Linked DNA regions of Chryseolinea soli. The protein of the gene in region 1 interacts with the protein of each later gene in a pairwise test. Links are inferred from orthologs where the notes say so. Each region holds a gene or a part of one and is shown in the gene's direction. Other genes may lie near its edges.

The links.
Region 2: the proteins of D4L85_RS17195 (region 1) and rlmB interact in binary tests that used the Escherichia coli proteins (3 or more experiments, as listed by UniProt). The link is inferred for Chryseolinea soli from one-to-one orthologs.

What each region holds. Positions count from the first base shown.
Region 1 is NZ_CP032382.1:4,024,919-4,030,522, forward strand. Bases 2,325-5,161 are described here. They hold D4L85_RS17195 (NAD(P)H-hydrate dehydratase), read left to right. Parts: upstream 2,325-2,908; coding sequence 2,909-4,414; downstream 4,415-5,161. Other genes in these bases: D4L85_RS17190 (NADH-quinone oxidoreductase subunit D), read left to right, coding at 2,325-2,897; D4L85_RS17200 (T9SS type A sorting domain-containing protein), read left to right, coding at 4,661-5,020; D4L85_RS17205 (threonine aldolase family protein), read right to left, coding at 5,044-5,161. Also shown: D4L85_RS17175 (NADH-quinone oxidoreductase subunit A), read left to right, coding at 145-654; D4L85_RS17180 (NADH-quinone oxidoreductase subunit B), read left to right, coding at 663-1,199; D4L85_RS17185 (NADH-quinone oxidoreductase subunit C), read left to right, coding at 1,186-1,671; more of D4L85_RS17190, read left to right, coding at 1,677-2,324; more of D4L85_RS17205, read right to left, coding at 5,162-5,604. UniProt on the Escherichia coli protein: Bifunctional enzyme that catalyzes the epimerization of the S- and R-forms of NAD(P)HX and the dehydration of the S-form of NAD(P)HX at the expense of ADP, which is converted to AMP.
Region 2 is NZ_CP032382.1:2,666,976-2,672,519, reverse strand. What follows is about bases 1,071-3,847. They hold rlmB (23S rRNA (guanosine(2251)-2'-O)-methyltransferase RlmB), read left to right. Parts: upstream 1,071-1,978; coding sequence 1,979-2,716; downstream 2,717-3,847. Other genes in these bases: D4L85_RS11545 (mucoidy inhibitor MuiA family protein), read right to left, coding at 2,717-3,847; D4L85_RS11555 (4a-hydroxytetrahydrobiopterin dehydratase), read left to right, coding at 1,723-1,965; D4L85_RS11560 (DUF493 family protein), read left to right, coding at 1,350-1,655; D4L85_RS11565 (peptidylprolyl isomerase), read left to right, coding at 1,071-1,332. Outside these bases: more of D4L85_RS11565, read left to right, coding at 1-1,070; more of D4L85_RS11545, read right to left, coding at 3,848-4,603; D4L85_RS11540 (OmpA family protein), read right to left, coding at 4,811-5,544. UniProt on the Escherichia coli protein: Specifically methylates the ribose of guanosine 2251 in 23S rRNA.

The sequences.
Region 1 (5,604 bases):
CGGGGCCCCCGCGGCCCCGGAGCGGAGCTATGAAATGCCCAAAGAAATTTCCCTACAAAGATTTTCTATCTCACGAAACGTTCAGGACCAATGTTTTTTCCCCATCTATCTAACGGTGCAACCCGAAGTATTATCTTTGATCTCATGGACCACCCCCTCTATCTATCAGCCTTTGGCGAAATCCTCCTCTACATCCTGGCGGGTGTCCTTTTCATCCTTGTCACCCTGTTGATTTCCAAGGCCATACGCCCCCACCGCCCCAACCCCGAAAAGCTTTCCACCTACGAAAGCGGGGAGGAGCCCGTGAGTTCCGCCTGGTCACAGTTCAACCTGCGCTTCTATGTTGTGGCGCTCATCTTCCTGCTGTTCGAAGTGGAGATCGTTTTTCTCTTCCCCTGGTCCACCATTTTCGCCAACAAAAAGCTGCAGGCGGCAACAAACGGCGCCTGGGGATGGTTCTCCATGATAGAGATGTTGGTCTTCATCGGTGTGCTGGCGCTGGGATTGGCCTATGCCTGGGTGAACGGTCATCTGGATTGGATCAAGCCGCATCCCGAACCAACCGACTTCAAGTCGCAGGTGCCGAAAAGTTTGTACGACAACATCAACGAAAAATATAAAACGCATCAGAAGCCTGAACAAGGCAACGGATAACGAACGCTATGGGTGGACTACTGGATCAACGCTTTGAACACGGCGGCGTCATCGTGACCCGCCTCGACGACCTGCTCAACTGGGCGCGGCTGTCGTCCATGTTTCCGATGACGTTCGGGCTGGCCTGTTGTGCCATCGAGTTCATGAGCACGGGCACCACCGTCTACGACATGGACCGCTTTGGCATGGCGCCCCGTTCCAGCCCACGCCAGGCCGACGTCATGATCATCGCCGGCACGGTCACCTTCAAAATGGCCGACCGCATCAAGCGTCTCTACGAACAAATGGCCGAGCCGCGCTATGTCATCTCCATGGGTTCGTGTGCCAACTGTGGTGGGCCGTACTGGCAGCATGGCTATCACGTGGTGAAGGGCGTGGACCGCATCATTCCGGTGGATGTTTATGTGCCCGGTTGCCCGCCGCGTCCCGAAGCCCTCATCGGGGGTTTTCTCAAACTCCAGGAAAAGATCCGGAACGAAAGCATGATGGCGCCCACGGCCATCGAAAAACTATTGAAGAAAGAAGAAACACATGCCAGCCTTTGAGTCGATACTAACCCTCGTGCAAAATGCCTGCACGCACACCCCGCCGGTGGTGGACGAGAATGCGTCACCCAAAGCCATCGTGGTGGCGGCGGAAGATCTTGTGGCGGTGGCGCAGCAACTGTTCGCGTCACCCGAAACCTACTTCGACATGCTCTCCTGCGTGACGGGCATCGACAACGGGCCGGCCGCGAATACCATGGAGGTGGCGTATAATCTCTACTCGATACCGTTTCACACCCACCTGATGTTGAAAGTAAAGGTGTCGCGCGAAAAGCCTGAAGTGCCATCCCTGAGCAATCTTTGGAAAACGGCTACCTGGCAGGAGCGCGAAATATTCGATATGTACGGCATCCATTTCACCGGTCATCCCGACCTGCGAAGGATCTTGATGCCCGAAGACTGGGAAGGCCACCCCTTGCGCAAAGACTACACGCACCAGGGCTATTACCGCGACATCAAAGTAGCCTACTAGCCGCCATGCCTACCGACCACATCCAATACAAATCGCACCCCGACAACCTCACGCGTTCGGTTCCTTATAAGTTCGACGCAGCACAACTGCGTTCAGAAGAAATGATCGTGAACCTGGGGCCGCAACATCCCTCGACCCACGGCGTGCTCCGCTTGGAAGTGTTGATGGAAGGGGAGATCGTAAAAGAGGTCGTTCCGCACATCGGCTACCTGCACCGTTGCTTCGAGAAGCACGCAGAGAATTTGCCCTACAACCAGGTCATCCCCTTTGTTGACCGTCTCGACTATGTGGCTTCCATGAACAGCGAGCATGCCTATGCCATGGGCGTGGAGCGCATGTTGGGCATCGAGCATCAGATACCCAAACGCGTGGAGTATGTGCGCGTGATGGTGGCCGAGCTGAACCGCATCGCGTCACACTTCATCGCCATCGGCACCTATGGCATGGACATCGGTGCGTTCACACCGTTCTTCTGGCTCATGCGCGACCGCGAACATATTTTGCGCATGCTCGAGTGGGCTTCGGGTGCCCGTTTACTCTACAACTATATTTGGATTGGGGGATTGTTCTACGATTTGCCCATTGGCTTCGAAGAACGCTGCCAGCAATTCATCGCCTACATCCGTCCCAAGCTAGTCGAGTTGGACACCGTGCTATTGCAAAACAAGATCTTCGTTCAACGCACCGCCAATGTGGGCGTGCTTCCACTCGACTTAGCCATCAACGGTGGCGTCACCGGCCCGATGCTACGTGCCTCGGGTCTTCGTTTCGATCTCCGTCGCGTTGACGGCTACTCGGTTTACCCGGAATTGGATTTTGATGTGCCGATCGGCGAAGGCAAGATGGGCACCGTGGGCGATTGCTGGGATCGCACCAACGTGCGCGTGCAGGAAATTCACGAATCGCTGAAGATCCTGGAGCAATGTGTGATCAAGCTCACCGGCGAACACAAGCGCACGCGTGACTTCGACCCGCAAGCGTTGGTGCCTAAAAAGATCCGTCCCAAAGCACAAGACCTCTATGTGCGGTCGGAGATCCCCAAAGGCGAGCTGGGATTTTTCTTTCGCGCCGATGGCCGGAACGACATCGCCTTGCGGTGTAAGTGCCGTTCATGCAGCTTTGTGAACCTGAGCATCCTTCCCGAAATTGCCAAAGGAATTTTAATAGCCGACCTCATCGCCATCATCGGCTCCATTGATGTGGTGATGGGGGAAGTGGACCGATAAAAAAACGCTCCATGCAACCGATCCTAACCGCCTCACAGATCAAGGCCTTGGATGCCTATACCATTGCGCACGAACCCATCGTTTCCATCGATTTGATGGAGCGTGCCTGCCGCGCTTTTGTGGCGTGGTTCACCGAGCGCTTCAACAACAGCTTCACCGTGGGCATCGTCTGCGGCACCGGCAACAACGGTGGCGATGGCCTGGGCATCGCGCGCCTGTTGAAGGAATGGGGCTACCCCGTGCGCGTCTGGTTGGTAAAGGGCGGTGCTCCCGAATCCATTGACTACAAAATCAACCTCGACCGGCTAAAGCATTTGGGTGGCGTGCAGATCGATGAGATCACCGCGGCGCCGGAATGTTCTATCTTTTCTGATGAAGACTTCCTGATCGATGCGCTATTCGGTACAGGCCTGTCGCGTCCCGTCGAGGGCATCTACGCCAAGGTCATCGCCTGCATGAACACCGCCAGGGGAACACGCGTAGCCGTTGACCTCCCCTCGGGCTTCATGGCCGACGAGCCTACCACCGGCCCTTCCGTGGAAGCGCGCTATACCGTTTCATTCCAACTGCCCAAGCTGGCGTTTTTCTTCCCGTCGTCGTTCCAGTACGTTGGCGAGTGGGCCGTGGTGGACATTGGTTTAAACAAGGCGTTCATCCGCCAGGCGCTGACGTCCCATTTCTTTATGGACCGTAACACCGCACGCAGCCTGCTGAGACGGCGCTCGAAGTTCGATCACAAGGGCAGTTATGGTCATGCCCTGCTCGTGGCCGGCTCGCTGGGAAAAATGGGTGCTGCGGTTTTGTCGGCGCGCGCCACGCTTCGTTCGGGGGTGGGGTTGCTCACGGTGCACACGCCCCAGGCGGGGATCTCCATTGTTCAGACGGCCGTTCCCGAGGCCATGCTCAGCATCGACGGGCACGCGTCTGTGTTCGCCGGCGAAGTGCAGCCCGAACGTTACACCACCATCGGCATAGGCCCTGGGTTGGGCAAGGCGCCCGAAACGGTGAAGGCTTTCCACAAATTGTTGGAAAATTTTCCACACCCCATGGTCATCGACGCCGATGCGCTGAACATACTCGGCGAAAATCGCGAACTGCTTCACCTCGTTCCGAAGGGAAGCATCCTCACCCCACATCCTAAAGAATTCGAACGCCTGGTAGGCCCCTGGCAAAATGATTTCGAGCGATTGGAGAAGCAAAAACAGCTGGCGGGGCAGTTGCAATCGGTTGTGGTGCTCAAGGGGGCGTACACTTCCATCGCCGCACCCGACGGAAAAGTATATTTTAATCCCACAGGTAATCCCGGAATGGCGACCGGTGGTAGCGGAGATGTGCTCACTGGTATATTAACCGGGCTTTTGGCGCAGCGGTATGATACTTTAGAGGGAGCGTTGCTCGGCGTGTACCTGCATGGTTTTGCAGGTGACCTGGGCGCGTGGGAGAAGGGCATGGACAGCCTCATTGCCAGCGACATTGTCGAATTTCTCAGTGGGGCGTTCGCGCGATTGGGGGGATAAACCGCGAAGTCGCAGAGGATGCTGTGTTTGTCGTCAAAGAAAAGTTTCGACAAAAGCCCTTTGCGCCTTTCCCTGCGCCTCAGCGTCTTTGCGGTTTTAGAAAATCGTTTGCAAAACTTTTTTATCGCAGAATTTAAACTTTTCCCCACCCTTCTGCATCTAAAGCATAATAAACCGAAGATCGTCCCGTTGCGCGGGTAACTTTGGTCCGAAAATTGTCGTATACATAAGAAATAAATAAAGCAAATGCGCGTTTTTACCGCCTTCATCGTACTCTCCCTGCTGGTGGGCTCCTTTTTTGGGCATGCCCAAGCCAGTTTCGATGGCGGTCCCGTCCAGGAACGCCAGGAAATTGCCAAAAACATCCAGATCTTTCCCAATCCGGCAATGGACTACGTCCACGTGCGGTTGGAAAATGTGAATTTCAACGAAGTAAAGGTTAGTCTTCACAATATCATCGGCAACCAAATGCCGTTCGAGTCCGAATTGATCGACGAACACGAGATCCGGATCAAAGTGAAAGATCTTGATACCGGCTACTACCTGCTGGCGTTGAAAGATGATCACGCCAAATTGCAAGGCACGTATAAATTCCTGAAACGCTAAGCAACTGAAGTAAACCGGTCCGGCTACTTCAACAATTCCCGTAATTTTTTACCAAAGCTCCGAACGTCTGCCTCCGTGGTATCGAAGGAGCACATCAATCGTGCTTCCGATAATTTGTCATTCCACACATAGAAGAAATGCTCTTCTTGCAGCGCGGGGATGATCTCCTGGGGAAGGATCACAAAGATGCCGTTGGCGTCTACCTTCTGGGTGATCTTTGCTTTTGGCGATTGACGTATTTCGGCCTCCAACAATTTAGCCATGCCGTTGGAGTGACTGGCATTCCGGCGCCACAGATCATTCGTGAGCAGCGCGTCGAATTGTGCGCTGATGAAGCGCATCTTCGAGTGCAGTTGCATGCCTTGCTTGCGGATGTATTTAAAATTCTTAGCCAATTCCGTGTTGAAGAACACTACGGCCTCACCGAACATCATCCCGTTTTTTGTTCCTCCAAACGAAAGCACGTCCACCCCGGCATCGCGGGTAAACGCCCTGAACTCGGCTTGCAGGCTCACGGCGGCGTTGGAGATGCGCGAGCCATCCATGTGGAAAAGCAGATTGTGTTTTTTTGCTACTGCCGATAT
Region 2 (5,544 bases), 1.4 Mb from region 1 along the record:
GCCTCGGCTTCCGATAGCCTCACCGTGAAAGAAGAATTGGCCCGCGATGTGAACGAGTTCAAAACTTCTTCTGAAGACTCGGTTTATGCTGCAAAAAGCTCCGACAGCAAAAATGCATATGCTACTTACAATGCGGTGACCATGCCGGTATTTCTTTCGCCCGACAGCCTCGTGCAAGGCAAAGTGATCGGACCCTTCCTGGATGGCCAGGTGTATAAAGTGGTGAAAGTTTCCAAGGTCTTCAACGACACCGTATATAGCGCCCGCGCCAGCCACATTCTCATTAAATGGGCCGACGCCAGCGAAGCCGCCAAGAAAGAAGCCAAAGCCAAGGCCCAAGGCATTTTGAAAGACATTAAAGCCGGCGCCAACTTCGGTGCAAAAGCTGCCGAATTTGGTACAGACGGAACCGCGAGCCGCGGTGGCGACCTGGGCTGGTTCAGCAGTGGACAAATGGTGAAGCCCTTCCAGGATGCCGTGTTCAGTGCAAGCAAATCCGGTGTTCTGAACGACGTGGTGGAAACCGAATTTGGTTATCACATCATTTCCGTAACAGAACCCAAAACCAACAAAGCCTATAAGCTGGCCATCATCGAGCGCGAGATCGTGCCGACCGATGCCACGCTGAACGAAGCCTTCCGCAAGGCTGAAGCCTTCACATCGGATCTGAGTGGCGTTGCCGATTTCGAGAAGCGCGCAAAAGAACAAGGCCTCGTGTTGCAGGAAGCCAAGAACGTAGTGGCCGGCGACCGTCGCATAGGCACACTGGGTGAAGCCCGCTCGATCGTGCAGTGGCTTTTCAGAGAAGCTTCTGTCGGCAAGATCTCGCAAGTATTCGACCTGCAGGAAGAGAACGTGGTGGTGGTGATGACCAACGAGATCAAGAAAGGCTACAAGCCCCTGGCCTCGGTGAAAGCGGAGATCACACCCGCTGTTCGCAATGAACTGAAAGGAAAAGTTATTATCGATAAACTCAGCGCCGCCAAAGGCACGCTGGAAGAGATCGCCGCTTCTTTTGGCACCGACGCCAATGTTTATTCCAGCAGCGATCTGAAATTGAACAGCAACTCATTGCCTACTGTCGGATTCGATCCGCAAGCCGTAGGTGTTGCCTTCGGACTGGAGAACGGAAAACGTTCCAAGCCCCTGGCCGGTGAGAACGGTGTGGTGATCGTGGAATTGCAAAACAAGACCATCGCTCCTGCCGTTGGCGATTACGCCACCTACAAAGCCGGACTGGAACAAAATGCCGTGAATCGCAATAGCGCGGGCATCGCCGATGCCATTAAAGAAAATGCCGACATTGTAGACAAGCGCTACCGGTTCTTTTAAGTATTGCAAAAATCTTTATGCCACGCCTCCCGAGCCATTGGGGGGCGTTGCCATTTCATATGGACCAAAACTGGGTCGATTCGTTTCGGGAAAAGCTTGACCAGCACTATGCCTGGCCCGAGATCTACGTGTTTAAATTCATCGTACCCACCGGCAAGGAAGAACAAGTGAAGAAGTTGTTCCCGAACAACACGGCCACCGAAAAATTGTCAAAACAAGGCAACTACACCAGCGTTACCATACAGGCCATGATGCCCTCCAGCGATGCCGTGATCGAATTATACCAGCTGGCCGCGGAAATAGAAGGTATCGTGGCGCTTTGATCGCTTGTGTGGATCACAGGCGGACGGCGCAAAAAGAATTTCGTATCACAAAAAAATGCAAAGGCTTATGGAATGGACTACCGACAACAACACCCTGAAGAAGACGTTCACCTTCGCCGATTTTACGGAGGCCTTCGCCTTTATGACCAAAGTGGCTATAACGGCCGAAAAAATGAATCACCATCCCACCTGGACGAACACTTACAACACCGTTAGCTTTGCGCTTTCCACCCACGATGCCGGCAACATCGTGACGGACAAAGACCGCAAGCTGGCCAAGGAGATCGACCGGCTGGCCACTAACCGCTGAGCAACATTTCGCAATGGAAAAAACAGATATGATCTATGGCACCCGGGCCGTCATCGAGGCGATCCTGGCAGGAAAAGATATTGACAAAGTAATGATCCAGTCGGGCCTCACCAACGACCTGGTGAAAGAGCTCATCGCCGTGGCACGCAACAACAATGTGCCCATCCTCTTTGTGCCTCCCGAAAAGCTCAAACGCCTGTCGACGAAAAATCACCAGGGTGTGATCTGCATTCTTTCCGCGGTGAGCTATTCTTCCGTTGACGATCTTATCTACAAAGCATACCAGGAAGGACGCGAACCCTTTTTCCTCATCCTCGACCGCATCACCGACGTACGAAATTTTGGTGCCATCGTGCGCACTGCTGAATGTGCCGGCATGACGGGCATCATCGTCGGTGAAAAAGGAAGTGCCCCGATAACAAGCGATGCCATGAAAACATCGGCAGGGGCGTTGAACCACCTGCCGATCTGCCGTGAGAAGGACATGAAGAAAACCATCCAGTTGTTGCACGACAATGGTATCCGCATCGTAGCCTGCACGGAAAAAACCGAGAAGAGCTTGTACTCCCTCACGCTTACTGGCCCCATCGCCCTCATCCTCGGCTCAGAAGAAGATGGCATCAGCGATGCCTTTTTGAAAGAAGCCGATGAGTTGGCCCGCATTCCGTTGAAAGGAAAGATCGGTTCACTCAACGTGTCGGTGGCTGCCGGTGTAGCGATCTATGAAGTGCTCCGTCAACACGGCAACTGATCACTCCAGAAACATCCGGTTTCCTTTCGGGTAGCGCACGGCATATTTCAGGTTGATGATCTCCGTTTTACCCGAGGCAATTTCTTTTTTCCAGGTGATCGTGCCGCTGTTGTGATCGTATTCGCCATGCGAGTCTTCCAGTTTGTCCACGGTGATCTCTTTGTCGTTCGAAATGGGAATTTGGTCTTCAATGACGATGCTGATGGGCAATCCCTTTTTGTTCCGGATGGAGATCTCATACGCCAGGGCAACTTTCTGATTGGATCCAACGAATTGTCGTGACGAATATTCTTTTTTCTTTTCACGTTTCACCAAAACGTTGCTGTCGCGGCCCAGTGAAACAATGAGCGTGTCGGATGTGTTGCGCGTGTCGAGTATGCTCTTGCCGATGTATTTACCTTCAAAGAAGAGGCTGGCTTCACCCTCCAGAAAATTATACTGATCCCAGTCCATGATCTTGGCTGTAAGAAACGCGTCTTCCTCCAGCTTGGGCACGCAGTAGTATTCATAGATCGCAGGCAATTCGTACTCTATCATATCCGTTGCGCGCACTTCGCCGTCTGACTTTATGGAGAATGGCTCGTCCAATTTGAATTCCACGTTGGTTTGCCGGATGACCTCTGTGGCCACCTGGGCGCGTTTCATTTTTTGCGCAGATGATCCGTAAATTCCGGATCGCGCTTCTGAAGGAGCAGCATCGCTAGTATAACCGTAGGCCATCACCACAACCTCACTCAGGGCAGACACGTCCGGGAGCATTTGGACATTGACCTCGCTTGCCCTGTCCAGTCTTCTCTCAATGGCATTATAGCCGATAAACGAAAACACGACCACTTCGGCGTCGGACGTCAAGGGTATTGAATAGTTGCCGTTCACGTCCGTTACCGTGCCTACACTCGTTCCCTTCACGACGATGTTCACACCGGGAATGGGTTGACCTGCATCGTCCACCACTCGCCCATGTACCTCATTGTTGGCCGTTACCGCCATCATGGCATTGGAGACCGTTCGCCGAGACAAAGCATTGTTGTAGCCCACGATCCAAGGCTTGATGATCGGGCGCACGCCTTGCTCCGAAGGATTGGCCGACGAAATGGTGAGGCTCACATTTTCCCAATCTTCACCCGACTGCTGGCTCACATTGGCTTTGTAGGTGATGCCAACGGGTGCTTTGACGTTCTTCGCGCGGATGTCGTACGAAGGAAACCAACGCGCTTCGTTCACCAAATAATTCACATCCAACTCTGCGTTGGTGGCCGCCTTTGTCGATACTTTCACCACGATCTCGCCGCTGGGTTGTCCCTTGATGGCGCGAAGCTCTGTTAATTGCGCATCCACTTTGGCGAGCTCTTCCTGGTACGAACGGATGGTGCGCTCCGACTGCATCAGTTGTTGCTTGATGTCCAGCAAGCGTTGACGAAAATAGTCCATGGCGGCCTTCAACTCGGCTACCTCCACACCTTTCTCCGTGCCGCCAATGGACTTATTTGTTTTTAAAATATTTTCTTCTTCTGTGTAGACTTCCTGGATGGATTTTTCCTGCGTGATCAAAGCCGCAAGCCGTTTGCGTTCTCCTTCGAGGAGCTTGATCTTCTCGGGTTTCTTGTGTTCTTCCATGTAGTTGATGCGGAAGGAAACCGAAAGGATCTTTACAGACGCCGGGCCGTCCACCTGGATGCTTTGCTGCTGAATGGCTGGAGCAATTCCGGTCAGGGTCAGGATGGAGACACCGGCTTTCAAAGGAACCGAAGCGTGGCGCGTGATCTGGGCGCCCTGTAGAAAGACGGCGACTTGATTTATTTTGGAGGAAACGTTTTGTTCAGCTTCCTGGGCCGCTGCGGGGATCAGGGAGACGAAGAGTAGGGCGATGGTGTAGATTCTTTTCATGGCCGTGGGATTAAAGTGTATGGCTAGGATGCAGCGTTCGGTCGGATTCCATAAGGAGGGTTAAAAAAAAAGAGGAGCCAGAAAGCCAGGAGCCAGTATTAGTAGTCGGTTGTCAATAATTTGGGAATAGATATAAAAAGTAAACCCCGGTGCCTGCCGGGGTTTTGTGTATTTGAAAAAATCGGAAAGTGGACTCTTGTCGAAAGGTTATTTTCGGAGGATGGTGAATTCTACGCGTTGATTTTTTGCTTTGCCTTCTTCGGTTTTGGCGGAGGCCAGGGGTTTGGATCCTCCGTAGCCTTTGGAGACGATGCGGTCTTTGGCGATGCCTTTTTGTATCAGGTATTCGGTGACGGTCTTGGCGCGGGCGGAGGAGAGTTTTCCTTTTCCGGCTTTGTCGCTGTGGTCGCCTATTTCGATGCGGATGGCTTTGTCGGATTCCAGGAGCGCGGCCAGGCGGTCAAGTTCGGCGAAGGATCTTTCTTTTAGTTCGGATTTATCCGGATCGAACGAGATCGTGTTGAGGCGAACGGATTGGCCCACTTCGATGGGCACTACCAACAGATCGCGGCTCAGTGTTATTTCGTTGGTTTCGTGTGTTACGTCGATGGTTTCGGCGATGGGGTAAAAACCTGGGGCGGTAGCACTGATCACATAGGCTTCCTTCAGGGGCACACGCAGGTCGTAGGTACCCAACAATGAATCGATGGCGGCTGCGGAATTGTCGATGCCTTCTACCATGATCCTCAGGCCAGGATTGCCTGACCAGGGGCGGCCAGTCTTTTTGTTGATCACTTTGCCGGAGACGATGGCCATTTTTTCGGCGTCGGCTAGTAGATCCAAGGTGATGCTTCGGTATTCGTCGACGGTGTTCAGGTCGAGGGGCTCGGGGAAGGATTCGAAATGTTTGGCGCTCACCTGCATGTAATAGAGTGTGCCAT